One region of the Streptomyces sp. NPDC088707 genome, then DNA from elsewhere that is predicted to be linked to it. Evidence: riboswitches for the same ligand, from Rfam matches in the RefSeq annotation. Region 1 holds a riboswitch; each other region holds the start of a gene.

Region 1 (7,355 bases):
TGCGGGCGCAGGCCGTGCTGCGGGACGGGACGCTGGTCGACGACTTCCTGATCCGGGAGGCACCGCGGACGGTCCACGTCCTGAACGCGCCGTCGCCCGCGGCGACGGCGTCGCTGCCGATCGGACGCGAGGTGGCGGGGAGGGCGCTGGCGCGGCTGTAGCCCACCGCCGGGCGGTCGGCACGGTTCGCCGTAGAATCGGGGCATTGTGTCTGAGCAGCCAGAGAACTTCGCGCGCCCCGTCGCCGACCCCGCCGAGTCCGTACGGCCCGTCTCGCAGCGGGGCAGCCAGCGGTTCGCGGCCGGTGAGGGCCCCCTGCCCGATCCCGCCGGGTCTCACCACGAGCGGCGGATCCGCAGCTTCCAGCCGCGGCGCAGTCGCGTCACCACGGGTCAGGCCGAGGCCCTCCTGAAGCGGTGGCCCGACTGGGGTCTCGACATCGACGGCAAGCGGGTCCTCGACCTCGGCGAGATGTTCGACGGGCTCCCCGTCGTCCTCGAGATCGGCTTCGGCATGGGCGAGGCGACCGCGCAGATGGCCGCCGCCGACCCCGGCACGGGCATCCTCGCCGTCGACGTCCACACCCCCGGCCAGGGCAATCTGCTCGGTCTCGCCGACCGGAACGGCCTGACCAACATCCGGGTCGCCAACGGCGACGCGATCATCCTGCTCCGCGAGATGATCGCCAAGGACTCCCTCGACGGCTGCCGCGTCTACTTCCCGGACCCCTGGCCCAAGGCCCGCCACCACAAGCGGCGCCTCATCCAGCCCGAGTTCCTCAGCCTCCTCGCCACCCGGCTCAAGCCCGGCGGCGTGCTGCACTGCGCCACCGACTGGGAGTCGTACGCCGAGCAGATGCTGGAGGTGCTCTCCGCGCACCCCGACTTCGAGAACACCCGGGCCGACGGCGGTTTCGCGCCGCGGCCCGACTTCCGGCCGCTCACCCGCTTCGAGGGGCAGGGGCTCGACAAGGGCCACGTCGTGAACGATCTCCTCTTCCGGAGGAAGTGACCCGGGGCGATCCCGGGGGCTCAACCCCTTTCCCGGCTGTCGGTGGAGGTCGTTAGGGTCGCTCACGTGTCCTTCCCCGTCCCCACCGAAGCCGGTGCCGCTCCCGTCCCCCACCGGGACACCGAGGAGCCGGCCTTCCCTGCCGCCGCCGACCGGTCCCAGTGGCGCTACCGGCCCCGCCGGGACTTCTGGCGCAGCAGGCTGGTCCGGGCCGTCGCCCTGGTCACCGTGCTCGCGATCTGCGCGCTGTTCATCCTCGGGCTGGTCCGCGAGCAGACCGGCACCGAGGGCTTCCTCGTCGGCCTGGGCCTCGCCGTCCTGCCCGTACCGCTGCTGATGGCGGCGTTCCGCTGGCTCGACCGGGTCGAGCCGGGTCCCTGGAAGAACCTGCTCTTCGCGTTCGCCTGGGGCGCCTTCGCCGCCGCGCTCGTCGCGATCCTGGCGAACTCCTTCGCGGTCCGCTGGATCGCGACGGCCACCGCCGATCCCGCCTCGGCGGACACCCTCGGCGCGACCGTCGTCGCGCCCGTGGTGGAGGAGACCGCGAAGGCCGCCGCGATCCTGCTGCTCTTCCTCTTCCGCAGGAAGCACTTCGGCGGGCTCGTCGACGGGGTCGTGATCGCCGGGTTCACCGCGACCGGTTTCGCCTTCACCGAGAACATCCTCTACCTCGGCAACGCCTTCGGCGAGGACCAGGAGTTCGGCTCCACCGGCCTCGGCTCGGTGACCGCGGCGACGTTCTTCGTCCGGGTCGTCATGTCGCCGTTCGCGCATCCGCTGTTCACCGTGCTCACCGGCATCGGCTTCGGCTTCGCCGCCCTCGCGCCGCGCGGCAGGCGCCTGCGCCGGGTGCTGCTGCCGCTCGCCGGGCTGCTGCTCGCGATGGGCCTGCACGCCGCCTGGAACGGCTCGGCCACCTTCGGCGGCCCCCTGACCTTCTTCGCGGTGTACGGGGCGCTCATGGTCCCCGCCTTCGGCCTGCTGACCTGGCTCGCGGTCTGGAGCCGGCAGCGCGAGCTGCGCACGATATCCGGCGAGCTCCCGGCGTACGCGGCGGCCGGCTGGCTCTCCCCCACCGAGCCGCTCGCGCTCTCCTCGATGCGCGCCCGCCGGCTGGCCCGCTCCTTCGCCGCCCGTACGTACGGGGCACCGGCGGCGCGGGCCGTAGGCGAGTACGAGTCCTTCGCGACGACCCTGGCGTTCCTGCGGGACCGGGCCCGGCGCGGCACGGCCGGACCCGACTTCCCGGCCCGGGAGCAGGAGTTGCTGCACCACCTGTGGCAGCGCCGGACGGTCGCCTCCCCCGCCCTCACGTACGCGGCGCGGGCGACGGGCCAGGTCTGGGCGCCGCCGCAGTATCTGGACTACGACGGCTTCAATCCGTACCGCAGCTAGCCGCGGACGCGACCGCCCCCCAACAGCCGCCGCGAACTGCCGGTGGCGGTCCGCGGGGCCTCCTAGCGTGCCGGTACACCTTTCGTACCCATCCAGGAGGTTGCAGCATGAAGTACACGAGTCGCCCCGCTGTCGGGGGTACCGCGGCCGCGCTCGCGGCCGCCGCGCTGGTTCTCGGCGGAGCGGGTGCCGCGTCCGCGCAGTCCTCGCCCAAGCCCGGGCAGATCACCTCGGCGCAGCTGGAGGCGCACCTGGCCAAGGCGGTCGAGCAGGAGCGCACGGCGGCGGCCTGCACTCCGGCCTGCGCCGGTCAGATCGTGTAGCGGTCCCACCCGACGGACGAGGAGGTGGAGATGAGCACCGCGGACCGTTCCGGAGCGGGCAGGACATGGTGCCCGAGCGGCAAGGCCGACGCACCGGAGTCGGTCGTCCTGGGAGTGCGGTCGGGGCAGGGCGGCGAGGTGGTGTACCTCGCCGATCCCGTGCCGGCCCGAGACGTCCTGCCGGTCGTCCCGAAGGATGTCGAGCCGACCCGGGTCCTGCGCTTCGCGTCGCACTGCGTCAGCAACTGTCTGCACCGCAGGGGCAATGACTGCGGCCTGGTGGAGCGGGTGGCCGCGACGCCGGCGGACGAGCAGCGGAGCGTGCCGCGGTGTCATCTGCGCCCCCACTGCAAGTGGTGGGTGCAGGTCGGTGTGGACGGCTGCCGCAGGTGCCCGGCCCTGGCGACCACCGTCGTCGAGGGCGACGACCTGGGTGCGCTGGTCGCCGACCCCGGCACCACCCAGGAGCAGTTGGACGCCTGGATCGCGGAGGCCGGAGCCGGCGTGCCCGCACGGTAGGGCGGGCGGACCCGCGTCGCCCTCGTGGCGACGCGGGGTGGGCCGGAGGCCGGTGGGCCGGAGGCCGGTGGGTCAGAGGCTGAGGCCCTTGGAACGCAGCCACTCCGCCGGGTCGAGGCCGGAGCCGCCGGGCGTGTGCACCTCCATGTGGAGGTGGGCGCCGGTGACGTTGCCGGTGGCGCCGACGCGGCCGATCGTCTCGCCGGTGCCCACGGTCTGGCCCGCGGAGACCGTCATGGAGGACATGTGGGCGTACCAGATCTCGGTGCCGTCCGAGAGCTCCAGGACGACGCGGTAGCCGTACGAGCCGGACCAGCCGGCCGACTTGACGGTGCCGCCGTGGACCGCCTTGAGCGGGGTGCCGGTGGGAGCGGCGAAGTCGAGGCCGGTGTGGTAGCCGGAGGACCACATCGAGCCGGACTGCATGTAGGTGGCGCTGAGGCTGTAGGAGGAGAGCGGCAGCGTGTAGCTCGCGGCCAGTTTGGCGAGGCGCTCGGCCTCGGCCGCCGCCTCGGCCTTCGCCCTGGCCTCGGCTTCCGCCTTCGCCTTGGCCTCCGCCTCGGCCTTGGCCTTCGCCTCGGCGGCCGCCTTCTCCGCCGCGTCGGCCTTGGCCGCGGCCTCCGAGGCGGCCTTCTCGGCCGCCGCCTTCTCCGCCGCGGCCTTGTCGGCGGCGTCGGCGGAGGCCTGCTGCTGCTCGGCCTGCTGGAGGATGCGGGCGCGCAGGGCCTCGCCCGCGTCGCCGGCGCCGGGCGCGGCCTTCGTGGCCGGGCCGTCCTGGGTGACCAGGCCGGCCTGCTGCATCTGCGGGGCCTTGGCGCCCTGCTCGTCGTCGAGGGTGGCGTACGTGGCGCCGGTGAGCGGGTTCGGGTTGGCGCGGGCCGCGCTGACCGTCTCCTGGGTCTCCTCGGGGAGGAGGTCGCCGACACCGGGGAGGTCGTGGGCGTCCGGCAGGTGGAGGTCGGGCAGGTCCGGGAGCGATATGGCCACCGGGGGCTTCTCCTGCGCGGTGGCGAGGCCACCCGCACCGACGGCCGCGATCACACCGACGCCGAGGACGGTGGAGGAGCGGGCGAAGTTGGAGCGCTGCTTGACGACACGGTGGCGGCCGCCGGAGCGGCTCTCGGCGCGGAGGGATCCCTCGGTGGGGTTCCACTCGGTGTCCGGGGCGGCAGGACCCGCACCACCACCGAAAGCATCGAAGGGGGCTTCGGGTGCGGGAGTGTTGGACGCCACGAAGGCGCGCTCCTTTCCTTCCTTCTCGCCTACCGGGTTAGCTGACGGGTTCGGAGCAGGAAGGTCTCCTACGGGCACGGTCGCACGAGTGCGAGGGCCCGATTCACCCCAAGTAGTGGTTCCCCGGTTCCTTTTCAGGATTCGGCGCGTGCGCACGGTGCCGCCTCTTGCGACGGCTGGGACGACCGCGCTGCGTTATCGAACGTTAATAGACACGGGGTGCCGATTCCAAGCTGTTCCTCTTGATCATTCATTGAATTGGGAGGGAATGGTCCGAGTTGACCCCCCTTCAGCAAGGAAGGCCCAAACCCTCGCGATCTGACGTTATGTCAATTGTTATCGCAGTGACACCTTGCGGCTACGGCCGGTGACCGGGCCCGCCGCCGGGGGATCCGGACCCGCCAGGGGATCCGGACCCGCCCGGCGGCACCACCGGCATCGTCCGGCGCCGCTCCGGCTGCCCCGTCGCCGGACGGCTCACCGCGAGCAGCGCCATGTCGTCGGTCGACCCGCCGCCCGTGTGCAGCCGTACGTCGTCCACGAGCGCGTCGAGCAGCTCCTCGGGCCCGGGGAAGATCCGCCCGGCGAGCCGTTCCCCCGGGTCGTAGAACACGCCCCCGGCGTTCCGCGCCTCCGAGAGGCCGTCGGTGTAGAGGAGCAGGGTCGCGCCCGGCGGGTACGGCCGCGCCTCGGCCCGGTCCGGCCACGCCGCCAGATCGCCCATGCCGAGCGGCAGCGCCGGCTCGCCTGGCTCCATCGTGTCCAGGCGCCCGTCCGCGTACAGCATCAGCGGAGGCGGGTGCCCGCGGTTGACGACCCGTACGAAACCGTCGAAGGTGCCGCTCCCGTCACCGCGCGGGATCTCGGCGAGCACGGCCGTGGTGAAGCCCTCGAAGGCGTCGAGCCCGTGCCGGCGGGTGCCTTCCCGGGCGAGGGCCCGCTCCAGCCGCTGCGCCACGCCTTCCAGGGTCCGCTCCTGCTCGGCCGCCTCCCGGAACGCCCCGATGACGACGGCGACGGCCTCGACCGCGTCCATGCCCTTGCCCCGGACGTCGCCGACCACGAGCCGTACCCCGTAGGGCGTGTCCTGGACGGCGAACAGGTCGCCGCCGATGAACGCGTCCGCCTGCGCCGCCTCGTACCGCGCCGCGCACTGCAGCCCCCCGATCCGCTCGGCGGGCGTCGGCAGCACCGCCTTCTGCGCGGTCTCCGCGATCACCCGCGCCGAGGCGAGCCGCTCGCCGCTGCGGAGGACGACCCGGTTGATGAGCATGGCGAGCGCGGAGACCGTGAGCACGGTCAGGACCTCGGTGAGCGAGGGGATCTCGGTCGCGGTGTCGTTGTAGACGTGCAGCCCGACGGAGGCGAGGACGGCCGCGATCCCGGTGAGCAGCGTCGTGAGGGTGGAGAAGAACGGCGCCGCGATCAGCGGGGCCGCCGAGAACATCGGCGCCGCGCTGTACTTCGGCGGCGTCAGGACGTCGAAGAAGACCCCGCCCACGATGATCAGCGGCGGGAGCGCCCGGATGAACCTCCGGGCGCTCCCGTACGGGCGGCGGCCCTCGCCGCCCCGCCGCCCGCCGATCACTCCTGGGGGGTGCCCCACCTGTGCTCTCCTGCCCGGTCCGTACCCGGCCGCGGCCCGTACCGCGCCCTCCCAGGGTGGCCGCCACCGCCCGGGGCGGCGACTCCCACGGGGCCGACTGGCGTACGGCCCGGGAGTGACCCGCCCCCGCTCAGTCCGCCGGTGCCGCTCCCTCCGCCAGCCGCCCGCCCCTCGCCAGGAGGGCCATCGCCGCAGCGCACCCCCACCCCACCGCGCACAGCGCGAGCCACGGCGCCGCCGACCACCCGGTCACGTCGAGCAGCGCGCCCGTCCCCAGGTTCCCCAGGGTGATCCCGATCCCGCACACCGTGTTGTAGAGCCCGTAGTGGGTGGCCACCCAGCGCCCCCGGGACAGGGCGACGACGGTGTCCATCTCGTACGGGTAGAGCACCGCGTTCGCGACGGCCAGGACGGCCGCGCACAGCAGCAGCCCCACCAGGCCCCGGCCGAGGGCCGCCGGGAGCAGGAACGCCCCGCCCATCAGGGCGAGCCCGAGGACCAGACAACGCTCCCGGCTCAGCCGCCGCCCGCACCAGGCGGTGATCCGCAGCTGCCCGGCGAGCGCGACCAGCGCGGAGACGACGAAGAGCGCCGTCGTGGGCCCCGCGCCGCCGGCGGCGAGCGGCAGCGCCAGATAGACCTGGAAGGACAGCACGTAGGAGCCGGTCATCGCGAGCGAGAAGAGCCAGAAGGTGCGGTGGGAGAGCACCGTGCGGAACTGCCCGCGCCCCTCCCCGTCCCGCTCCCGCCGCTCCCCCCGGGCGGGCATGTACCGGAGCTGTACGAGGGTCAGCCCGGCGAACAGCAGCGCCGCCACCCCGCACGTGAGCCGGAACGACACCCCCGTCAGGGCCACCCCCACGAGCGGCCCGAGCAGGATGCCCGCCTGGTAGTGGACGTTGAACAGCGCGAAGGCCTCGACCCGGCGCTCCTCCCCCGCCTCCGCCGCGAGGCAGGCCCGTACGGCGGGGTTGAACAGCGCCCCCGCGAGCCCGGTCGCGAGCGAGGCGGCGATCAGCATCGGGAGCGACTGCGCGAACGCGAGCGCCCCGAAGCCCGCCGTCCGCAGGGCGCAGCCCGCCACGATGAGCGGCTTGAAGCCGAGCCGGTCGGCGAGCGCCCCGCCGACGAGGAACATGCCCTGCTGGGAGAGGTTCCGGGCGCCGAGCACGAGCCCGACCGCCCAGGCCGCCATGCCGAGCCCGTCCGCGAGGTGCGCGGCCAGGTACGGCATGAGCATGTAGAAGCCGAGGTTGATGGTGAGCTGG
Region 2 (7,355 bases), on a different contig from region 1:
GGGGACGGCTCGGGGTGCGACACGGGGGTGGCACGGGTCGCGACACGGCGACGACCCGGGCCGCGACACGGCGGCGACACCGCTCGCGCGGCGGGGGTCCGCCGTGCAAGGTAGGGAGCACGCCGCGCACGGCGACGGAGGGCCGAACGGCGGTCCGATCCGGGCCGAAGGTCGGCGCGAGCACGCAGCATCCCGTGAGAGACTGGTCTAGACAACCCGCTTGAGACTTGAAGGGCAACACCATGGCTGAGCGCCGCGTCAACGTCGGCTGGGCCGAGGGCCTCCACGCCCGCCCCGCGTCCATCTTCGTCCGTGCCGCCACGGCTTCCGGCGTTCCGGTGACGATCGCCAAGTCCGACGGCACCCCGGTGAACGCCGCCTCCATGCTCGCGGTGCTCGGCCTGGGCGCGCAGGGCGGCGAGGAGATCGTCCTCGCCTCCGAGGCCGACGGCGCCGAGGCCGCTCTGGACCGTCTGGCGAAGCTGGTCGCCGAGGGTCTGGACGAGCTTCCCGAGACCGTCTGATCCGGGTCGACCCCCACTGCACGACGAAAGGCCGTGACCGCCGGAATTCCGGGCGGTCACGGCCTTTCGCTTTTCCGCCGCTGCCCTTTCAGGGCAGCACGGAGCAGCGGCATCGAATTCCTATTCCATGTATACGATGCGCGCGTTAATTCCGGGAACTCGCCGTGTTGACTGCATGTTGCGAAACCCTCACACGGCCGCGGTCCGGCCTCTTGAGGCGGTGCAGCGACTGCGAGCGCTCCGCGTGCAGCGCGGTCAGCGTCCGCGCCCGCTCGGCGTCGCCGCGCGCCACGGCGTCCACGATCGCGCCGTGCTCCGCCCAGGCGTCCACCGGCCGCTCGGGCAGTTCGACGGTGTACATCCAGGCGATCTTGTGCCGCAGCTGGGTCAGCAGCGCCGTCAGGGCCGGGCTCCCGGAGGCCTGTGCGAGCGTCTCGTGGAACCAGCCGCCGAGTGAGCGCAGATCCTCGCCCTGCCCGCGCCTGGCCCGCTCCTGCCCCAGCCTCACCAGGCCGCGCAGGACCTTGAGATGCGCCTCCGTGCGCCGCTGGGCGGCGCGGGACGCCCCCAGCGGTTCGAGCAGCACCCGCATGTCGAGCAGATCGGCGGCCTCCTGCTCGGTGGGCTCGGCGACATGCGCCCCGGCATGGCGGCGGGAGACGACGAAGCCCTCGGACTCCAGGGTGCGCAGGGCCTCGCGGACCGGGACGCGGGACACCCCGTACCGGCGGGCCAGCTGGTCCTCGGTCAGCCGGCTGCCCCGCTCGAAGACTCCGGAGACGATGTCGTCCCGGATCGCCGTGCATACCGAGTGCGCGGGAATGCGCATGTCCGACCTCCGCCTTTGGTCTGCGCGAGTCAATTCCGACGGCGCCTGTTCTGCGCCCGATCTGCGACTCTATTGCAGCACGCCGGAATTTCCGATGCCCCGACGGAATATCGGTCTCACGCGACCGACGAAAAGCCCCGGCTCTGTACGAGCCGGGGCTTTTGCGATGCGAGGGGGGCGGAACGCCGGTCCTGCGCGAGGGGTGTCCTGGATCCGTCCCGGATCAGACGCCGACGCCGCGGGCGCGCAGGTACGCGACCGGGTTGATGTCGGAGCCGTACTCGGACGTCGTCCGCGCCTCGAAGTGGAGGTGCGGGCCGGTCGAGTTCCCGGTCGAGCCCGAGATGCCTATCCGCTCACCCGGCTCGACGGTCTGGCCGACGTAGACCCCGATGGAGGAGAGGTGACCGTACTGGGTGTACGTGCCGTCGTTCATCCGGATGACGATGTTGTTGCCGTACGCGCCGCCCCAGCCGGCCTCAACGACGGTGCCCGAGCCGACGGAGACGACGTTGCTGCCGTAGGCGGCGTGGAAGTCGATGCCGGAGTGGCTGCCGGAGGACCAGAGCGAGCCGCCGGTCTTGTAGCCGGTGGACACGTACGTGCCCTCGACGGGCAGCTGGAAGGAGGCCAGGCGGCGGCGCTCGGCCTCACGGGCCGCACGCTGCTCGGCCTCGCGGATCTCCTTGGCACGGGCCTCGGCCTTGCGCTTCGCCTCGGCCTTGGCCTTCGCCTTGGCGGCGACCTCGAAGGCCTCCTGCTCCTGGGCGGCGGCCTGGGCGTCGATCCGCTCGGAGAGCGAGTCCTCGGTGATCACCTTGATGAGACCGGTGTCCTCGACCGAGCGGGTGTCCGTGTCGGCGGCGAGCGCCGGGGAAGCGAGGGTTCCGATGACGCCGGTGGTGGCGAGCGTCGCCGCGCCGGCGATGCCCACGCCGCGGCGCGCCATCCGGCTCGGAGCACGATGCTTCCCGGTGGCACGGGTGAACGCCATGTAGGGGCTGATCCTTTCCTTCCCTCTCGCCTACCGGGTTAGCTGACGGGTTCGGAGCAGGAAGGTCTCCTACGAGCCCCTCCGTACGAGACGAAGGCGCCCGATTCACCCCAGGGACTACGTGTGGGTCCCCGGCTCCCCAGGCTCGCGCCTGACGGGGACTCGGCGATGTCTGTCCGATGCCGCGGGTGCGGCACATGCAACTGGCGAACAGACGGACCGACGCTATGCGGATCGTCTTTCAATCACCAACCGGACACGCATTTTGTAAGACATGCCACAAGGCATACGACCACCCAAGCCCCGAATACGGACAAAGGGGAGGACCCCGACGAACTATGCCGTCGGGGCCCCCCTTTGTCGTGTCGGCGGCGTGAATCAGCCGGTCACGACGGTCACTTCGCCGATCCCGAGCGCACGCACCGGCTCCGCGATCTGCGCCGCGTCGCCCACGAGCACGGTGACGAGCCGGTCCACGGGGAAGGCGCTGACCACGGCGGCGGTCGCCTCGACCGTGCCGGTCTCGGCCAGCCGGGCGTACAACTGGGCCTGGTAGTCGTCCGGGAGGTGCTGCTCGACCTGGTCGGCGAGCGTCCCCGCGACGGAGGCGGCGGTCTCGTACTTGAGCGGCGCGACCCCCACCAGGTTCTGCACGGCCGTCTCCCGCTCGGCGTCGGTGAGACCCTCCGCGGCCAGCGTCCGCAGCACCTTCCACAGGTCGTCAAGAGCCGGGCCGGTGTTGGGCGTGTCGACGGAGCCGCTGATGGCGAGCATCGAGGCGCCGTTCCCCCGGCCGTCCGAGCGGAGCACCTGCCCGAAGGCGCGCACGCCGTACGTGTAGCCCTTCTCCTCCCGCAGGACCCGGTCGAGTCGCGAGGTGAGGGTGCCACCGAGGCAGTACGTGCCCAGGACCTGGGCCGGCCAGACGCTGTCGTGGCGGTCGGGTCCGACCCGGCCGATCAGCAACTGGGTCTGGACGGCGCCGGGACGGTCCACGATGACGACCCGTCCGGTGTCGTCGGCGGTGATCGGCGGCATCGGAAGCGGCTCGGCCGGCTCGCCGGTCCAGGCGCCCAGGGTCTCGGCGAGGACCTTGTCCAGGTCGACACCGGTGAGGTCGCCGACGACCACGGCGGTGGCCGTGGCCGGCCGGACGTACGCCTCGTAGAAGGCGCGGACCGCGGCGGCGTCGATCGCCTCCACGGTCTCCTCGGTGCCCTGGCGCGGCCGGGACATCCGGGCCTCGGCCGGGAACAGCTCCTTGGAGAGCTGCTTGGCGGCGCGGCGGGCCGGGTTGGCCGTCTCGTGCGGGATCTCGTCGAGGCGGTTGCGCACCAGGCGCTCGACCTCGGTCTCGAGGAACGCCGGCGCGATCAGGGCCTCGGAGACGAGGCCGAGCGCCTTGGGCAGCCGGGAGACGGGAACCTCGAGGGAGACCCGTACGCCCGGGTGGTCGGCGTGCGCGTCGAGCGTGGCGCCACAGCGCTCCAGCTCGGCCGCGAACTCCTCGGCGCTCTGCTGGTCCGTGCCCTCGAAGAGGGCGCGGGCCATGATGGTGGCGACCCCGTCGAGACCGGCGGGCTCGGCGTCCAGCGGGGCCGGCAGGAAGATCTCCACGGCCACGACCTGCTGGCCGGGGCGGTGGCTGGTGAGCACCGTCAGGCCGTTGTCCAGGGCGCCGCGGTCCGGGGCCGGGAAGGCCCAGGGCCGGGCGGTGCCGGGCGTCGGCTGCGGGTGGAAGTCCATGCTCGTCAAAGACGTGGCGGCGTCGGTCACTGGTCCGCTCCCTCTTCCTCGTCGTCGCCGTCGGCGTTCTCGCTCTGGTCGGCCGCCAGCGGCTCGTAGACCAGCACCGCGCGGTTGTCGGGGCGCAGCGTGGCCGCGGCGACGTCCCGCACCTCGTCGGCGGTGATCGCCAGGACCCGGTCGACGGCGGTCAGCGCGAGCTGCGGGTCGCCGAACAGCACGGCGAACCGGCACAGTTCGTCGGCGCGGCCCGCCACGGTGCCGAGCCGGTCGAGCCACTCGCGCTCCAACTGGGCCTGCGCGCGCTCCATCTCCTCGGGCGTGGGGCCCTCGGCGGCGAACCGGGCGAGCTCCTCGTCGACGGCCGCCTCGATCTGCGGGACCTCGACCCCGCCGGAGGTCTTGACGTCCAGCCAGCCGAGCGAGGGCGCGCCGGCGAGCCGCAGCATGCCGAAGCCGGCGGCGACGGCCGTACGGTCGCGGCGGACCAGGCGGTTGTGCAGCCGGGAGGACTCCCCGCCGCCGAGGACCGTCAGGGCCAGGTCGGCGGCGTCGCACGCGCGCGTGCCGTCGTGCGGCAGCCGGTAGGCGGCCATCAGCGCGCGGGCCGGGACCTCCTCCTCGACGACCTCGCGCAGCTGCTCGCCGATGACCTCGGGCAGCTCGCCGGAGCGCGGTGCGGGCTTGCCGTCGTGGCCGGGGATGGAGCCGAAGTACTTCTCGACCCAGGCGAGGGTCTGCTCCGGGTCGATGTCGCCGACGACCGACAGCACGGCGTTGTTCGGGGCGTAGTACGTGCGGAAGAAGTTCCGCGCGTCCTCCAGGGTGGCCGCGTCCAGGTCGGCCATCGACCCGATCGGCGTGTGGTGGTACGGGTGCCCCTCCGGGTAGGCAAGGGCGGTCAGCTTCTCGAAGGCCGTGCCGTACGGCACGTTGTCGTAGCGCTGGCGGCGCTCGTTCTTGACGACGTCCCGCTGGTTCTCCATGGACTCGTCGTCCAGGGCGGCGAGCAGCGAGCCCATGCGGTCGGCCTCCAGCCAGAGCGCGAGCTCCAACTGGTGCGTGGGCATGGTCTCGAAGTAGTTGGTGCGCTCGAAGCTCGTCGTGCCGTTGAGCGAGCCGCCCGCGCCCTGCACGAGCTCGAAGTGCCCGTTGCCGTGGACCTGCTTCGAGCCCTGGAACATCAGGTGCTCGAAGAGGTGGGCGAGGCCCGTGCGGCCCGGGACCTCGTGCCGCGAGCCGACGTCGTACCAGAGGCAGACCGCGGCGACCGGGGTCAGGTGGTCCTCCGAGAGCACCACACGCAGGCCGTTCGCCAACCGGTGCTCGGTCGCTGTCAGGCCGCCGGAGCCGGCCTCGGCCGTGGCCGTGTGACCCATGGGCATGTACGTCCCTTCGATCGCGATGTGAAAAGGTCCTGCCACTGTATGCAAGCGCGCCGACACCTGGCGAAGTTCCCGCCCCCGGGAGATGTCCCTCTTCCGGGTCGCGGTCGGCGTTGTCGGTGGCACGGTCCACAATGGTCCGCGTCAGATCAACCATGTTGGTGAAGGAGCCGCAGCCGCGATGGCCCGCCGCAGCACGAAGACACCGCCGCCGGACGACGCGTTCGAGGAGCGAATCCTCGACATCGACGTCGTCGACGAGATGCAGGGCTCCTTCCTCGAGTACGCGTACTCGGTGATCTACTCGCGTGCCCTCCCGGACGCCCGTGACGGCATGAAGCCCGTCCAGCGACGCATCGTCTTCCAGATGAACGAGATGGGGCTCCGGCCCGACCGGGGCTTCGTCAAGTGCGCCCGTGTCGTCGGCGAGGTGATGGGCAAGCTCCACCCGCACGGCGACGCGTCGATCTACGACGCCATGGTCCGCATGGCACAGCCCTTCTCCATGCGCCTCCCCCTGGTCGACGGCCACGGCAACTTCGGTTCCCTGGGCAACGACGACCCGCCGGCCGCCATGCGGTACACCGAGTCCCGGATGGCACCGGCCGCCCTGCTCATGACCGAGTCCATCGACGAGGACACGGTCGACTTCTCGCCGAACTACGACGGCCAGGAGCAGGAGCCGGTGGCGCTGCCCGCCGCCTACCCGAACCTGCTGGTCAACGGCGCGTCGGGCATCGCGGTCGGCATGGCGACCAACATGCCCCCGCACAACCTCGGCGAGGTGATCGCGGCCGCCCGCCACCTGATCCGCCACCCGGGCGCCGACCTCGAGACGCTGATGCGTTTCGTGCCCGGCCCCGACCTGCCGACCGGCGGCCGGATCGTCGGCCTCTCCGGCATCAAGGACGCGTACGAGTCGGGTCGCGGCTCGTTCAAGATCCGCGCCACGACGAGCGTGGAGACGGTGACGGCGCGCCGCAAGGGCATCGTCGTGACCGAGCTGCCGTTCACGGTCGGCCCCGAGAAGGTCATCTCCAAGATCAAGGACCTGGTCGGCTCCAAGAAGCTCCAGGGCATCGCGGACGTCAAGGACCTGACCGACCGCAACCACGGTCTGCGCCTGGTCATCGAGATCAAGAACGGCTTCGTGCCCGAGGCCGTCCTGGAGCAGCTCTACAAGCTGACGCCGATGGAGGAGTCCTTCGGCATCAACAACGTGGCGCTGGTGGACGGCCAGCCGCTGACGCTCGGCCTCAAGGAGCTCCTGGAGGTCTACCTCGACCACCGCTTCGAGGTCGTCCGGCGCCGGTCCGAGTTCCGTCGCACCAAGAAGCGCGACCGGCTCCACCTGGTGGAGGGCCTGCTCGTCGCCCTGCTCGACATCGACGAGGTCATCCGGCTGATCCGCGAGAGCGAGAACTCGGCGCAGGCCAAGGAGCGCCTGATCGAGCGCTTCTCGCTCAGCGAGATCCAGACGCAGTACATCCTGGACACCCCGCTGCGCCGTCTCACCAAGTTCGACCGGATCGAGCTGGAGACCGAGCAGGACCGGCTCAACGGCGAGATCGACGAGCTGACCGGGATCCTCGACTCCGACGCGGAGCTCCGGAAGCTGGTCTCGGCCGAACTGGCCGCGGTCGCGAAGAAGTTCGCCACGGACCGGCGCACGGTCCTGCTGGAGTCGGCGGGAGCGCCCGTCGCGGCCGTCTCCCTTGAGGTCGCGGACGACCCGTGCCGCGTGCTGCTCTCCTCGACCGGGCTGCTCGCCCGTACGGCGACGGCGGAGCTTCCCCCGCTCGACCCGGACGCCACCCGCGTCAAGCACGACGTGATCCTGTCGTCGGTGGCCGCCACCCAGCGCGGTGACATCGGCG
Region 3 (7,355 bases), on a different contig from region 1:
CGACTTTCGAGGACAGCGGTGCGGCCCTCCGGCACCGGATCATCGTGCTCACGACCTCATGGGGCAGGTCCTCGACCGACCCGCCCGCGACCGGCAGGAGCACGTTCGATGGGCCTCGCGCAGACGCAGCACCGCTTCCTCGTCCGGCAGAAGGTGACGCCCATGGCCAACCGCTACCTCGTGCACACCGCGGGAGCGGACGGCGAGGAGGGCGAACTCGTCGCCTTCGCCCATCAGAAGAGAATGGCGCTCAAGGAGCACGTCACCTTCTACACCGACGAGTCCCGGCGCCAGGTCCTCTTCACCTTCAGGGCCCGCCAGGTCATCGACCTCGGCGCGACCTACGACGTGCACGGAGCGTCCGGCACCCGGCTGGGCAGCTTCCGCAAGAACTTCGGCGCCTCCCTGCTGCGCAGCACCTGGCACCTGAGCCGCGAGGGCGCCGAGGGGGAGACGACCGGGCAGGAGCGGAGCGAGGGCCTCGCGCTGCTGCGCCGTGCCTGGGAGTTCCTGCCCTACACCGACCTTCTCCCCTTCTTCGTGCCGTACCACTTCGACTTCACCGAGTCGGGCCGCTCGGTGATGTCCGTCGAGAAGCTCTTCGGTCTCCGCGACCGGTACGTGCTCGACATAGCGGATCCGGAGCTCGACCGGCGACTCGCGATAGCCCAGGCCGTGGCCCTGGACGCCCTCCAGTCCCGCTGACGCCCGGCTCACCCGCCGACCGGGGAAGGGGCGTCTTACCCTGGAGGGACGGGCAGGGGACGGAGCGCGGCGTTCCTCCCCGTGCCCGCAGCCGCGCAGGCGGAAGGACGACGGGCCATGTTCTTCAGTGATCGCATCGACGCCGGTCGGCAACTGGCCGCCCGGCTCGACCATCTCAAGGGCCATGACGTCGTGGTGCTCGGTCTGCCGCGCGGTGGGGTGCCGGTGGCGGCCGAGGTGGCCGACGCACTCGACGCCCCGCTCGACATCTGCCTCGTTCGGAAGCTGGGGGTGCCGCAGCAGCCGGAACTGGCGATGGGCGCGCTCGGCGAGGGCGGCGTACGGGTGGTGAACGAGCGCGTGCTCCACGAGGCCGGTGTCGGCGCGCGTGCTCTGGCCGCGGTCGAGGAGCGCGAGCACGCCGAGCTCGACCAGCGGGCCCGCCGCTATCGGGGCAGCAGACCTTCCGTGCCCCTGGAGGGCCGAACGGTCCTGGTCGTGGACGACGGTCTCGCCACCGGCGCCACGGCGCTGGCGGCCTGCCGGGTGGTGCGGGCCCGGGGCGCCGCCCGGATCATCCTCGCGGTGCCGGTGGCGCCCCACGGATGGACGGCCCGGCTCGGTGGCGAGGCCGACGAGACGGTGAGCGTCCACGCGCCGGAGATCTTCTACGCGATCGGGCAGTTCTACCAGGACTTCACGCAGACCCCGGACGCTGAGGTCGTCGCCTGTCTGGACCGCATCCGCGCCGTCCACGGACCGGTCGTCCAGGACGCGGACGTACGCATCCCCGTCGCCGACGGTGTCACGCTGGCCGGCCGGCTCGCGGTGCCCGAGGGCGCCACCGGGATCGTCCTGTTCGCCCACGGCAGCGGGAGCAGCCGGCACAGCCCCCGCAATCGGGCGGTGGCGGGGGCGCTCAACCGGGCGGGACTGGGAACGCTGCTGTTCGACCTGCTCACCGAGGCCGAGGCGGTCGACCGGGCGCATGTCTTCGACACCCCGCTGCTCGCCGGCAGGCTGGCCCGCGCCACGGAGTGGCTCGCCGGACGGCCGGAGAGCGACGGCCTTCCGCTGGGCTACTTCGGGGCCAGTACGGGAGCGGCCGCCGCGCTGTGGGCGGCGGGCGACGTCGAGTCCTCCGTGGCCGCCGTCGTCTCACGCGGTGGCCGGCCGGACCTCGCGGCCGACCACCTGGCGCGGGTCGAGGCCCCGACGCTTCTCGTGGTCGGCGGCAGGGACGCGCTGGTCCTGGACCTCAACCGGCGGGCCGAGTCGCTGCTGCGGTGCGAGAGCCGGCTGGAGGTCGTGGAGGGCGCCACACACCTCTTCGAGGAGCCTGGCGCCCTGGAGGAGGTGGCGGAGCTCGCCACCTCCTGGTTCACCGGGCACTTCCGGAATCAGTAGGCGCCGTTGACGTTGTCGATGGAGCCGTAGCGGTCGGCCGCGTAGTTGCAGGCGGCGGTGATGTTGGCGACCGGGTCGAACAGGTCCATCGACGTGCCGGGCACGTGGTAGGCCAGGAAGGTCGGCTCGATGACCTGGAGCAGACCCTTGGAGGGCGTGCCGGCCACGGCGTTGGAGTCCCAGAGGTTGATGGCCTGGGGGTTGCCGGAGGACTCCCGCATGATGTTGCGATGGATCCCCTCGTACGAGCCGGGGATGCCGCGCTGGGCCATGATGTCCAGCGACTGGCGGATCCAGCCGTCGAGGTTGTTCGCGTACTGGGTGGCGGCGACGGGCGCGGCCTTCACCGGAGCGGCGGCGGCAACGGGAGCGGCGGCCGATCCGCCGGTGGCGACGGCCGGGGTGGCGCTCCGGCGCTCGGAGCGGCTCGCCCGTTCGGTCGTGGCGGTCTTCTTCGCCTTCGCGGAAGCCGCGGCCTTCGCGGGAGCCGCGGCCTTCGCGGGAGCCGCGGCCTTCACGGAAGCCGGACGAAGCGTCAGTTCAAGGCCCGGGTGAATAAGTGACGGATTGTCACCCACGGCGCTCTTGTTGGTGCTGTAAAGGCCCTTCCAGCCGCCCTGAATTCCCTTCTTCTGGGCGATCAGGGAAAGGGAGTCGCCGCTGACGACCGTGTAGGTGCGCGCGGCGGCCGGAGCGGCCGGAGCCTTGGCGGCGACCGGAGCGGCGGGAGCGGTGATGGCCTGGGCGGCGAATTCCGGAGCTCCGGAGACGGGCGCGGCGCCGGCCACGGCCGGGGCGATCAGCGGGAGGGCGAGAGCGGCTCCGCCCGTGCCGACCAGCGCGAGTCCACGGGAGACGGGGCGGCGGCGGGGACGGCGGTGCTTACCGTGAGCAGGCATGACGGGATTCCTCTCCGGCGCCTTCGGGGTGAGCTGTCGGGTTCGGACTGGAGATGTCCGGCCGCGCGCACGCGGCTTCACCCCGAGCCGTTCCGGAATCCGGGCCGGCGTATTCGTGGGTCCCCCGCTCCTGCCATCGGGTGAAAGGGAGGTGTTTCGAGCGGTGGCAGGATTCGGCGATCCACTCGAATGGAGGTGACCGTAGGCCAGTAATGCGACGGAGAACAAGAGGATCTGTGTCCGGGTGTCGGCGAAAGGATCACCGAATTCATGGAATTCAAGATCGATGGTGACTCCTCGGCATCGAACTTCCTTGTCCCGTACGGCCTGCGCGGATTCCGGTCGCCGGCGCGTCGCGGGGAAAGTGAGTCGCGTCACCGGGTGCGTAATGTCCGAATGCGCACGCAAATTCGGTTAATGGGGAAGTGGGTGATAAGCGGCCTGTTCGGTCGCGAGGACACGCAAGGGCATACGTAGCAAAACCGACATTCCTCGTGAAAGATGGAGCCACCCGACCGAGGAGTCACCCGGATGCCGTCCTCCGCCTCCCTGCTCAACCCCGAGACCCTCGACCGCGAGGCCGCCGCCCTCTACGAGAGCGCCGCATGGCAGCGGATCGTCACGGACTGGACCGAGCCGTCGACGCCCGCACCCGCAGTCGAGGGCTGGCGTGACCTGCTCAGCGTGCCGGTGGAGCGGCTCGTCGCCGACGCGCTCGAAGCGCTGCCGCCGTCCCTCCCCGCCGAGCGCCGGCTTCCCGGCCGGATCGGAGCCGTCCTTCCCGACCGGCTGCACGCCTGGCGCCGCATCGGACGGGCCGAGCTGCGCCCCTCGGTCCACCTCGGCTACGCGCGCCTCGTGCTGACGGAGTGGGGCTGGCAGAACGCCCCGTACAAACTGCGCGACGCGCGCGGGGCCCGGTGTGTCTGCGGTGCGCTCCTCGCCGCGCACCGTCTCGGCTACGGCAGCGCGACCACGATGAACGAGGCGGCCGCCTGGATCATGGCCGAGCTCCGGTCGCGGGGGTGGCACGAGCTGATCGGGCCGTGGAACCGTGCTCCGGGCCGTACGGCCGCCGATGCGGTGGCCCTCCTCGACGCGACGATCCACCGCGCGGCGCACGCCGGACGCTGACGGCCCGACCGATGGAAGCCTGACGGCCCGTCCGCGGGCGCGGGGCGGCGGAGAAGCCGCCGCCCCGCTCTCGGAGGGTGGGATCACCCGGTGATGCTGGGCACTCCGGTCTCGATGTGACCGGTGTACCGGCGCGACCAGGTCCCGTCGATGTCGGCCAGGACGGTGAAGTCGTACCAGCCGTTGTGGTAGGCGACCGCGTTGAAGAAGTCCTCCCGCGTGGAGTCGGCCGGGACCGTGTAGGTCCAGGGGCCGTCCGTGCGGTACGCGTTCGAGCGGATCGTGAACGTCACCGGTCCGGCCGAGGTGTTGCTCAGCTTGAACCACAGGGCCGTCCGGCCCGTCCCCGCCTCGGTCGCGAACCGGGAGGTGACCTCGACGGCCTTGCCGGCCTTGGAGGCGTCCCCGATGAACCGGCGCAGGAAGCGGTTGGGGCCCATCATCGAGATGTCGTACTTGCCGGACCCCGAACCCAGTCCGATGTTGAAGTAGTCGGTGGCCGTGCCGCCCGGGTCGACGGTGTACTGCCAGGCGGCCGTGTCGCGGTGCTGGTGCGGATGGATCGAGAAGTGGGCCGCCCGCTTGGCCTCGGTGCCCTGGTTCGTCATCGAGAACCAGGCGAGGATCTTGCCCGCCGCCCCGAACTCGAAGCGGTCGAGGTTGCCGTTCACCTGGTACGGCAGGGCGCGGGCGGGCCGGGTACCGGCCTCCTGTGCGGGCTGGGCGTTGTTCTGGGGCACGGGGTTCGGCAGCGGGCCGCAGGTCGCCTGGCCGATGACCTTCGCCGTGGAGGGGAGGCCGGCCGGCACTCCGTACACCGGGTGGGCGAAGTCGAAGACGCCGGTCAGATCTCCCGTCACCTTCCGTCGCCAGGCGCTGATGTTGGGGCAGGCGGCCGGGGTGCCCAGGGCGGCCGTCCACGTTTCCATGAAGCGCAGGACCGAGGTGTGGTCGAAGACCTCCGAGCTCACCCAGCCGCCCCGGGTCCACGGGGACATGACAATCATGGGGACCCGGAAGCCCAGGCCGATCGGTACGCCGTCGAGGTACTCGCCCGGGGTGCCCGGGGGAGCGACCGGCGGCGGCACATGGTCGAAGAAGCCGTCGTTCTCGTCGTAGTTGAGGAACAGCACGGTCGAGTCGAACACGTCGGCGTCGGCGGCGAGCGCACGGTGGACGAGGTCGACGAAGTGCGCGCCGTCCCCGGGCGGTGCGTAGGGGTGCTCCGAGAACGCCTCGCTGGCGACCACCCACGACACCTGGGGCAGCGTGCCCGCGACGACGTCGGCGCGGATCGCGGCGGCGATGTCGTCCGGGGTCGAGCCGGTCACCTTGGGTACCGAGCCCATGCCGCGGTCGTACAGCGGGTCCCCGGGCCGCGCGTCGGTGAACCTCTTGAAGTAGGCGAGACCGTTGTCGCCGTAGTTGTCCTGGGCGTTCTGGTAGACCTTCCAGCTCACCCCGGCCCGCTGGAGCGCCTCGGCGTACGTCTCCCAGGTGAGGCCCGACTCGTCGCCGCCGTCCTTGCTGGAGCCGTCGATCCTCCCGCTCCACAGGAAGGTGCGGTTGGGGCCGGTGGCGCTGAGCGCCGAGCAGTAGTACGCGTCGCAGATCGTGTAGTGGTCGGCGAGCGCGTGGTGGAAGGGGATGTCCTCGCGGTCGAGGTGGCCGAGCGTCCGGGTGTTGCCCACCCCGGTGACCCAGTTGTCGAGTCGGCCCTTGTTCCACGCGGCGTGCTGCGAGGTCCAGCTGTGCGGCAGGTCGCCGTTGCACTGGGCGAGGGTCTCGCCGTCCACGCCTCCGGCGGGCGGGGTGTCGCTGAGCTTCCAGGGGTACTGGCGGCCGCCCCAGTTGGGCTGGTTGAACACGCCCCAGCCGCCGGGGATGTTGCCCGCGGCACGGTCGCCGAAGCCCCGTACGCCGCGCAGGGTGCCGAAGTAGTGGTCGAAGCTGCGGTTCTCCTGCATGAGGATCACCACGTGCCGGACGTCGGCGAGGGTGCCGGTGGCCGCCCTCGCGGCGGCGGAGGCCCGGGCCGTCGGCAGCGCCGCGCCCGCCACGAGCCCCGCGCCGATACCGACGAATCCTCTGCGGCTGATGGGAATCATGCTCCGCCTCTCCTGTCACGGTGTGCCCCGGCGGCACGTCGGAGACATGATGAGGGAGGGGAGCTTAAAGGTATACAGCCGTGCGGTAATTGGTGGATTAACAACTCGGGGCGCCCTGAAGCCTCGGGATTTGGGGCTGTGGATTGGTCCAACTGCATACCAATGGCGTTCGAAGGTTCAGACGGTGAGGACCTTCACCCCGGCCTCGGTGAGCTGGGCGACCATCTCCGCATCGATGCCCGTGTCGGTCACGAGCAGATCGATCCGGTCCAGACCACAGATCCGCGCGAAGGCCCGGCGGCCCATCTTCGAGGAGTCGGTCACCACCACGACCCTGCTCGCCCGCTCCGCGAAGAGCCGGCTGATGCTCGCCTCGTCCTCCTGGTGCGCCATCACCCCGAGCCCGGCGTCGACCCCGTCGACCCCGAGCACGACCACGTCGAGCACGACCTCGTTGAGCACCCCGACCGTCAGGGGGCCCACCAGCTCGTAGGTCTGGGGGCGTGCCACACCGCCGGTGGTGACGATCTTGATCTGCGGGCGCACCGCGAGCTCGCCCGCGATGTTGAGCGCGTTGGTGACCACGGTCAGCGCGGGTCCGGAGCTCGCCGTTCCCGCCGTCCCGGCCGTCCCCGCGGTATCGGCCCGACCGCTCGCGAACCGCAGGGCGAGGGCGCGGGCCACCTCCGTGGTCGTCGTACCGCCGTTGAGCCCGACGACCTCGCCTGGGGCGATCAGGTCGGCGGCCGCCTCGGCGATCCGCCGCTTCTCCGCGGCGTGCCGCGTCGACTTGTACCGCAGCGGCAGCTCGTACGAGACGCCGTGCGCGACCGCCCCGCCCCGTGTCCGTATCAACAGCTGCTGCTCCGCGAGCTCGTCGAGGTCCCGGCGGATCGTGGCGGCCGACACGTCGAGTGCGGTCGCCGCCTCCTCGACCTCCAGCTTCCCCGAGGCGGCGAGTAGTTCAAGGAGCGTGTTCCACCGCTCGTGCTTGGACATGGGTCCCTCCCTCGGGCTCGTGCGCGCGTCCGATTCTATCCGCCGACGGGCGCGGGACCTGGAAAGGGCATGCATGTTTCTGCTTGAATGGCATTGACTTCAA
Region 4 (7,355 bases), on a different contig from region 1:
GTTCCCGCTGATCGTCGAGCTGGAGCCGCTGTTCGCCTGCAACCTCAAGTGCGAGGGCTGCGGCAAGATCCAGCACCCGGCAGGCGTCCTCAAGCAGCGCATGCCGGTCGCCCAGGCGGTCGGCGCCGTCCTCGAGTCCGGCGCCCCCATGGTGTCCATCGCGGGCGGCGAGCCTCTGATGCACCCCCAGATCCATGAGATCGTGCGCCAGCTGGTGGCCAAGCGGAAGTACGTCTTCCTCTGTACCAACGCGATGCTGCTGCGCAAGAAGCTGGAGAACTTCACGCCCTCGCCGTACTTCGCCTTCGCCGTGCACATCGACGGCCTGCGCGAGCGGCACGACGAATCCGTCGCCAAGGAAGGCGTGTTCGACGAGGCGGTGGCCGCCATCAAGGAGGCCAAGCGGCGCGGTTTCCGCGTCACCACCAATTCGACCTTCTTCAACACCGACACCCCGCAGACCATCATCGAGGTGCTCAACTACCTCAACGACGACCTCCAGGTCGACGAGATGATGATCTCGCCCGCGTACGCGTACGAGAAGGCTCCCGACCAGGAGCACTTCCTCGGCGTCGAGCAGACCCGCGAGCTCTTCAAGAAGGCCTTCGCCGGCGGAAACCGGCGACGCTGGCGGCTCAACCACTCGCCGCTCTTCCTGGACTTCCTGGAAGGAAAGGCGGACTTCCCGTGCACCGCCTGGGCCATTCCGAACTATTCGCTCTTCGGCTGGCAGCGACCCTGCTATCTCATGAGCGACGGATACGTCCCCACGTACCGCGAACTCATCGAGGACACCGACTGGGACAAGTACGGCCGCGGCAAGGATCCGCGCTGCGCCAACTGCATGGCGCACTGCGGCTACGAACCCACCGCCGTCCTCGCCACCATGGGTTCTCTCAAGGAATCCCTGCGAGCGGTCAGGGAGACCGTCTCCGGGAACAACGGGTGAGCGACCGCGAAAGGGTGACGGCCCATGGAGCCGGTGACCGCCCATGGAACGGGTGAGCGGCCGTGACGGGTGAGTTCGACCTGCGGGCGCTGCTGGCCGAGCGCGGCGGCGAGCGGTACGAGCTCCACGCCCGCCATCTCAACCACCAGCTGCCGCGCATGCTCCACACCATCGGCTTCGACAAGGTGTACGAGCGGGCCGAGGGCGCCCACTTCTGGGACGCCGACGGGGTCGACCACCTCGACATGCTCGCCGGCTTCGGCGTGATGGGCCTCGGACGGCACCACCCCGTCGTCCGCAAGGCCCTCCACGACGTCCTGGACGCCCAGCTCGCCGACCTCACCCGCTTCGACTGCCAGCCGCTGCCGGGGCTCCTCGCCGAGGCACTGCTCGCGCACAGCCCGCACCTCGACCGGGTCTTCTTCGGCAACAGCGGCACGGAGGCCGTGGAGACCGCCCTCAAGTTCGCCCGGTACGCCACCGGGCGGCCCAGGGTCCTCTACTGCACCCACGCCTTCCACGGGCTCACCACCGGCTCCCTCTCCGTCAACGGCGAGAACGGCTTCCGGGACGGCTTCGCCCCGCTGCTGCCCGACACGGCGATCGGGCTCGGCGACCTCGACGCCCTGGAGCGGGAACTGCGCAAGGGCGACGTGGCGGCCTTCATCGTCGAACCCATCCAGGGCAAGGGCGTCCACGAGGCCCCGCCGGGCTTCCTGCGGGCCGCTCAGGAGCTGCTGCACCGGCACGGGGCGCTGCTCATCGCCGACGAGGTGCAGACCGGCCTCGGCAGGACCGGCGACTTCTACGCGTACCAGCACGAGGACGGCGTCGAACCCGACCTGGTCTGTGTCGCCAAGGCGCTCTCCGGCGGCTACGTGCCGGTCGGCGCCACCCTCGGCAAGGACTGGATCTTCAAGAAGGTCTACTCGTCGATGGACCGGGTCCTGGTCCACTCGGCGAGCTTCGGATCGAACGCGCAGGCCATGGCGGCCGGCCTCGCCGTCCTCTCGGTCATGGAGGACGAGGGGACGGTCGCGCACGCCCGCCGGATCGGCGACCTGCTCTCCGGGCGGCTGAAGGAGCTCGTGCCCCGGTACGAGCTGCTCCATGAGATCCGCGGCCGCGGACTGATGATCGGGATCGAGTTCGGCCGGCCGTCCTCGCTGGGGCTGCGCGGACGCTGGACGATGCTCCAGGCGGCCCGGAAGGGTCTCTTCGCCCAGATGGTCGTCGTCCCGCTGCTCCAGCGGCACCAGATCCTCACCCAGGTCTCGGGGGACCATCTGGAGGTGATCAAGCTGATTCCGCCGCTGGTGGTCGACGAGGCGGACGTGGACCGGTTCGTCACCGCCTTCACCGCGGTCATGGACGACGCCCACGGTGGCGGCGGGCTGATGTGGGACTTCGGGAAGACTCTGGTGAAACAGGCCGTCGCACAGCGCTGACCGTACGGCCCGGGCTTTTGCCTCTGAGGCAAGAAACTTGCCTCAGAGGCACGATCCTGGCGGAATGGACGCATGGACCACGTCCCCGGGGAAGCCGCCCCGGACCCTGCCGCCCCGGCCCCCGGCGCCCCTGGCGCCGCCGGCCCCGACGTCCTTCCCGACGTCGCCCCGCAGCTGCGGGCCCTGCGCCGCCGCCGGGGACTCACCCTGGAGGCCGCCGCCCAGCGGGCCGGCCTCTCGCCGGCCCACCTCTCGCGTCTGGAGACCGGGAACCGGCAGCCCTCGCTCCCGATGCTGCTGGCCCTCGCCCGTATCTACGGTACGACGGTCTCCGAGCTGCTCGGCGAGACACCCCCGGAGCGCGACCCCGTCGTCCGCGCCGGGCGCTCCGAGCCCGTCGAGGCCGACGGCTGGATCTACCGCCAGGCGGGCGGCGCCGGGCGCGCCCTGCAGTGCCTGCGGGTCCACGTGCCGTACGCCACCCGGGGCGACATCGTGCGCGTCCATCCCGGCGAGGAGTGGATCCACGTCCTGGAGGGCCGGGTGCGGCTCGCGCTCGGCGAGGCCGTCCACGTCCTCGATCCCGGGGACAGCGCGCACTTCGACTCGCTGACCCCGCACCGGATCGGGGCGGCGACCCCCGGAGGGGCCGAGCTGCTCTTCGTCCACACCCTGATGCAGAGCCCCGTCGCCGAGCTGTGTCTCGGCGACGGAACTCCGCACCGACGCTGATCCCGCGTACTTCCTTCGACAGAAAAGGGCTGAGATGTCCGATAAGTCACGAGCCGTCACCGGCGAAGAGCGAGGCGAGGGCAAGTTCCCCAAGGGTCTCGTCCTGCGCCTCTTCGCCTATCTGATCGCCGGCCACCTCTTCGCCGGCTTCCTCTATCTGCTCTTCATGCTCGGCGGGCAGAGCCAGTAGGTCCTGGTCACGCCTCCGTGAGCAGCCGCTCGCGCAGCAGCTCGCGGGTCTCAGGGGACAGCTTCAGGCCCTCGGAGAGGTAGGCGTCCACCGAGCCCCAGGTCGCCTCGATCGTCTCGAAGGCGCCCCGCAGATACTCCACCCGCGCGTCGAACAGCGGGCTCAGCAGCTCCATCACCTCGGGCGACATCGCGTCCGGGGCGGTGGAGCTGCGGCGTACCTTGTAGCGGCGGTGCGGGTCGTTCGACTTCACGTAGTCGGCCTCGATCGCCTCCCGCTCGACCCCGACGGCCAGCAGCGTGATCGCGATGGACAGCCCGGCGCGGTCCTTTCCGGCCGCGCAGTGCATCAGGGCGGGCAGGCTGTCCTCGGCCAGTGCGTGCAGGATCCGGCTGTGCTCCGGGGTCCGCTCGACCACCATCTTCCGGTACGAGTCGGACATTCGGGTCGCGGCCTTGCCGTCGCCGAGGATGTCCCGCAGCTGCTCGATGTCGCCGTCTCGGACCAGCTTCCAGAACTCCTTTCCGTCGGCGGGGTCGTTGAGGGGTATGTTCACGTTCCGTACGCCCGGCAGATCGACGTCCGGGCCTTCGACCTTCCGGTCGGCGAGGTTCCGGAAGTCGAAGACGGTGTGCAGTCCGAGCGAGTCGAGGAAGGTGACGTCCTCCTCGGTGGCGTGGGCGAGGTGGCCGCTGCGGTAGAGGCGGCCGGGGCGTACGGCGCGCCCGTCCGTCGTCGGCAGGCCGCCCACGTCCCGGAAGTTGCGGACCTCGGCCAGCTCGGGCTCGTTCGCCTCGATGGGCGGGACCTGCGGCAGCTGCTGCGTCACGGATGCTCCTGATGGTCGACGTTCGGGTGCCCGACGCGAGATCGGTTCCAGGGGCAATCATCCAGGTGGGGCCGTGTCGGCGCACCCCCCTGGACGGGAATGGGTGATCTGTCCGAATTGGGGCCTTGCGTATAACGCGCCCTGTTTACAGGCGAGATGAGCCGCAGCGCGTGAGCAGGGTCATAGAGGTGACGGATCGTGGCCGACGGGCCCGGCCAATTGCCGTACGGAAAAAGGAGATCGAGGGTCCGTCATCCACGGAGGGTGACCGGGATTACCGGTGAAAACCCGTGGCCGGAATGCCGGTGGAAATCACTGGCTTGTTCGCGTCGACCCCGCTCGTCTAGCGTCACCGTCAATCCGGTCGGACCGCCGAATCCTGCCACCGTCCGGAATTCCACTCATCCCATGCGTGGCAGGAGCGGGGGACCCAGGAAGTACGCCGGTCCCGCGACGCAGGACGGCTCGGGGTGAAGCCGCGTGAGAGCGCGGCCGGACATCTCCCGTCCGAACCCGACAGCTCACCTCGTAGGCGCCGGAGAGGAATTCGCCATGCCCGCGAAGGGTAAGCACCGCCGCATCAAGTCCAACCGCCTCACCCGCGGAATCGCCGCAGCCGGTACGGGAGGCGCCGTCGTCGCCCTCCCGCTCCTCGGTGCCACCGGCGCCCACGCCGCCGAGCAGGCCGCCCCGGCCGCCGCTCCCGGCCAGGCCGTCACCGCCGCCGCCCAGGTGAAGGCCCCCGCCCTCGCCAAGGCCGCGCCCGCCGCCGCGAAGGCCGCGCCGAAGACGTACTCCGTCGTGCGGGGCGACTACCTGTCGAAGATCGCCGCCGAGCACCACCTCACCGGCGGCTGGCAGAAGCTGTACGCGGACAACCGTCAGGTCGTCGGCGAGAACCCCTCGCTCATCATGCCCGGCATGAAGCTCACCCTCGGCGCCAAGAGCACCGCCAAGGCCGCCGCGCCGAAGAGCGCCGCGCCCAAGGCCGCCCCCAAGAGCACCGGGAAGAACGGCGACACCTCGCGCGCCTCCCGGAGCAGCGAGCGCTCCGCCGCCCCGGCCGCGAGCGCCCCGGCCGCGGACACGACCGCCGCGAAGACCGCGAAGTCCGCCGGCGCCGAGACCTCCGCCTCCGGCTGGTTCGCCCCGGTCAGCGGCGGCATGTCCACCCCGTACCGCGCCGCCGGCTCCATGTGGTCCTCCGGCTACCACACCGGTGTCGACTTCATGGCCTCCACCGGCACCACGATCGTCGCGGTCGGCCCCGGCACCGTCTACTCCGCCGGCGACGGCGGCGCGTACGGCAACCAGGTCGTCATCCAGCACGCCGACGGCACCTTCTCCCAGTACGCCCACCTCTCCTCGATCTCCGTCTCCGCCGGCCAGACCGTGAGCGGCGGCGAGCAGATCGGCCTCTCCGGCGCGACCGGCAACGTCACCGGCCCGCACCTGCACTTCGAGATCCGGACCGGGCCGGACTACGGCTCCGACATCGACCCGATCGCCGCCCTGCGCCAGCACGGCGTGAACATCTGACGCACCGTCGTCACCCCGAGGCCCGGCACACGCGTGACGCGTGCCGGGCCTCCGGCGTGCTTCCCGGTCTATTCCGGCTTGGCAAACTCTTTATCGGTGGCATATGTCACCCGCCGTCAACCCCTCCTTACGGTCGCGTAGGTCACATCCGAAAGGGAAGGATGTGCTCCCGTGGCAGACGATTCGAGATCAAGAGACAAGCACGCATTCGGGTCGTACGCGGCGATCGGTGACAGCTTCACCGAGGGCGTCGGAGACCCCGGGCCCGACGGGACGTACGTCGGCTGGGCGGACCGCTTCGCGGTGCTGCTCGCCGACCAGCTGCCGGAGCACGACGCCTTCCGCTACGCCAACCTGGCCGTACGCGGGCGCCTCCTCGACCAGATCGTGGCGGAACAGGTCCCCCGGGCGAAGGAACTCGCCCCCGACCTGGTGACCTTCTGCGCCGGCGGAAACGACATCATCCGCCCCGGCACCGACCCCGACGAGGTCGCCGAGCGCTTCGAGCGAGCCGTCGCCGAACTCACCTCCGCCGTCGGCACCGTGATGGTGACAACCGGCTTCGACACACGAGGCGTCACGCTCCTCAAGCACCTGCGCGGCAAGATCGCCACGTACAACGGGCACGTCCGGGCCATCGCGGACCGCTACGGCTGCCCGGTCCTCGACCTCTGGTCCCTGAGGTCCGTGCAGGACCGACGCGCCTGGGACGACGACCGGCTGCACCTCTCGTCCGACGGCCACACCCGGGTCGCCCTGCGCGCCGCCCAGGTCCTCGGCCTGCCCGTGCCGGCCGACCCCGACCAGGCGTGGCCGCCGGTACCCCCGCGCGGCACGCTGGAGGTGCGCCGCGACGACATCCACTGGGCCAGGGAGTACCTCGTGCCCTGGATCGGCCGCCGGCTGCGCGGCGAGAGCTCCGGCGACCACGTCGAGGCGAAGCGCCCCGACCTCATGCCCCTGTAGTTCCGGGGCCCGCCGGCGGGTGCCCGCCGGCGGGGATCCGCTCCAGGACCCCGCCGGCGAACACGTCGTACAGCGGCAGCGTCTCCAGATGGACGTAGCCGATGTGGCAGTCGCAGACGGCGAGGGGACAGGCCCGGGGGCGGAGGGCGGTGCGGTACGAGCCGTCGTACAGGTTCCCCAGCTCGGTCTTCACGAAATGGCAGCGCCGTACCGTCCCCTCGCCGTCCACCGAGATCACCGACTCCCCGGTCCGGCACGGCAGCCCCGCCGAGCGGTGCGGATGACGGCTGTACGGGAAGAGCGGATCGATCCTCGTCCACTCCGCCGCCTCCGCGTCGGTGTACGTGTGCCCCTCCGCGGCGTTCACCCAGAGGTAGACGTGCGCCGGCAGCGCGGCCCGCAGCCGCCGGGCGTGCGCCGCGTGCTCGGGGAGCCCGACGACACCGACGCTGAAGCGGACGCCCCGCTCCGCCAGCTCCCCGCACTTGGCGAGGAAGCGCTCGTACGGCGTCTGGCCCGGGTGGTACGTGCACCAGAGCGCCACGGTCTCCGCGTCCGCCTCCGCCAGCCAGTCGGTCCGGCAGCTCAGATTCGTCTGGATCGCCACCCGCTCCACGTGGGGGAGCCGGGACAGCTCGACCAGCGCCCGCCGGTACCAGGAGCGGACCAGGCCCTCGCCCCACGGGGTGAAGAGGACGCGCA

What was found. Region 1 has a riboswitch for cyclic di-AMP ahead of ACIP84_RS13885 (M23 family metallopeptidase). Riboswitches for the same ligand answer to the same signal wherever they lie in the genome.
Region 2: another riboswitch for cyclic di-AMP. It lies ahead of ACIP84_RS31435 (M23 family metallopeptidase); the one in region 1 lies ahead of ACIP84_RS13885 (M23 family metallopeptidase).
Region 3: another riboswitch for cyclic di-AMP. It lies ahead of ACIP84_RS02325 (transglycosylase SLT domain-containing protein); the one in region 1 lies ahead of ACIP84_RS13885 (M23 family metallopeptidase).
Region 4: another riboswitch for cyclic di-AMP. It lies ahead of ACIP84_RS06115 (LysM peptidoglycan-binding domain-containing M23 family metallopeptidase); the one in region 1 lies ahead of ACIP84_RS13885 (M23 family metallopeptidase).

Annotation. Positions count from the first base shown of each region.
Region 1 is NZ_JBIVLV010000003.1:659,282-666,636, reverse strand. Features, by position in the region: gene lhgO (L-2-hydroxyglutarate oxidase) at 1-161, shown strand, start outside; gene trmB (tRNA (guanosine(46)-N7)-methyltransferase TrmB) at 208-1,011, shown strand; gene ACIP84_RS13900 (PrsW family intramembrane metalloprotease) at 1,078-2,406, shown strand; gene ACIP84_RS13895 (hypothetical protein) at 2,514-2,729, shown strand; gene ACIP84_RS13890 (hypothetical protein) at 2,760-3,248, shown strand; gene ACIP84_RS13885 (M23 family metallopeptidase) at 3,321-4,481, opposite strand; cyclic di-AMP (ydaO/yuaA leader) riboswitch at 4,493-4,638, opposite strand; gene ACIP84_RS13880 (PP2C family protein-serine/threonine phosphatase) at 4,840-6,087, opposite strand; gene ACIP84_RS13875 (MFS transporter) at 6,218-7,355, opposite strand, start outside.
Region 2 is NZ_JBIVLV010000012.1:144,356-151,710, reverse strand. Features, by position in the region: gene ACIP84_RS31445 (HPr family phosphocarrier protein) at 243-524, shown strand; gene ACIP84_RS31440 (GntR family transcriptional regulator) at 670-1,353, opposite strand; gene ACIP84_RS31435 (M23 family metallopeptidase) at 1,577-2,347, opposite strand; cyclic di-AMP (ydaO/yuaA leader) riboswitch at 2,360-2,525, opposite strand; gene ACIP84_RS31430 (pitrilysin family protein) at 2,726-4,093, opposite strand; gene ACIP84_RS31425 (pitrilysin family protein) at 4,120-5,478, opposite strand; gene ACIP84_RS31420 (DNA topoisomerase IV subunit A) at 5,660-7,355, shown strand, end outside.
Region 3 is NZ_JBIVLV010000001.1:492,173-499,527, reverse strand. Features, by position in the region: gene ACIP84_RS02335 (hypothetical protein) at 109-705, shown strand; gene ACIP84_RS02330 (phosphoribosyltransferase family protein) at 823-2,112, shown strand; gene ACIP84_RS02325 (transglycosylase SLT domain-containing protein) at 2,106-3,011, opposite strand; cyclic di-AMP (ydaO/yuaA leader) riboswitch at 3,017-3,200, opposite strand; gene ACIP84_RS02320 (hypothetical protein) at 3,543-4,145, shown strand; gene ACIP84_RS02315 (phosphocholine-specific phospholipase C) at 4,229-6,253, opposite strand; gene ACIP84_RS02310 (DeoR/GlpR family DNA-binding transcription regulator) at 6,431-7,252, opposite strand.
Region 4 is NZ_JBIVLV010000001.1:1,373,320-1,380,674, reverse strand. Features, by position in the region: gene hpnH (adenosyl-hopene transferase HpnH) at 1-949, shown strand, start outside; gene ACIP84_RS06135 (aspartate aminotransferase family protein) at 1,012-2,397, shown strand; gene ACIP84_RS06130 (helix-turn-helix domain-containing protein) at 2,470-3,129, shown strand; gene ACIP84_RS06125 (DUF6126 family protein) at 3,164-3,319, shown strand; gene ACIP84_RS06120 (tyrosine-protein phosphatase) at 3,327-4,148, opposite strand; cyclic di-AMP (ydaO/yuaA leader) riboswitch at 4,509-4,696, shown strand; gene ACIP84_RS06115 (LysM peptidoglycan-binding domain-containing M23 family metallopeptidase) at 4,701-5,687, shown strand; gene ACIP84_RS06110 (SGNH/GDSL hydrolase family protein) at 5,859-6,653, shown strand; gene ACIP84_RS06105 (STM4011 family radical SAM protein) at 6,640-7,355, opposite strand, start outside.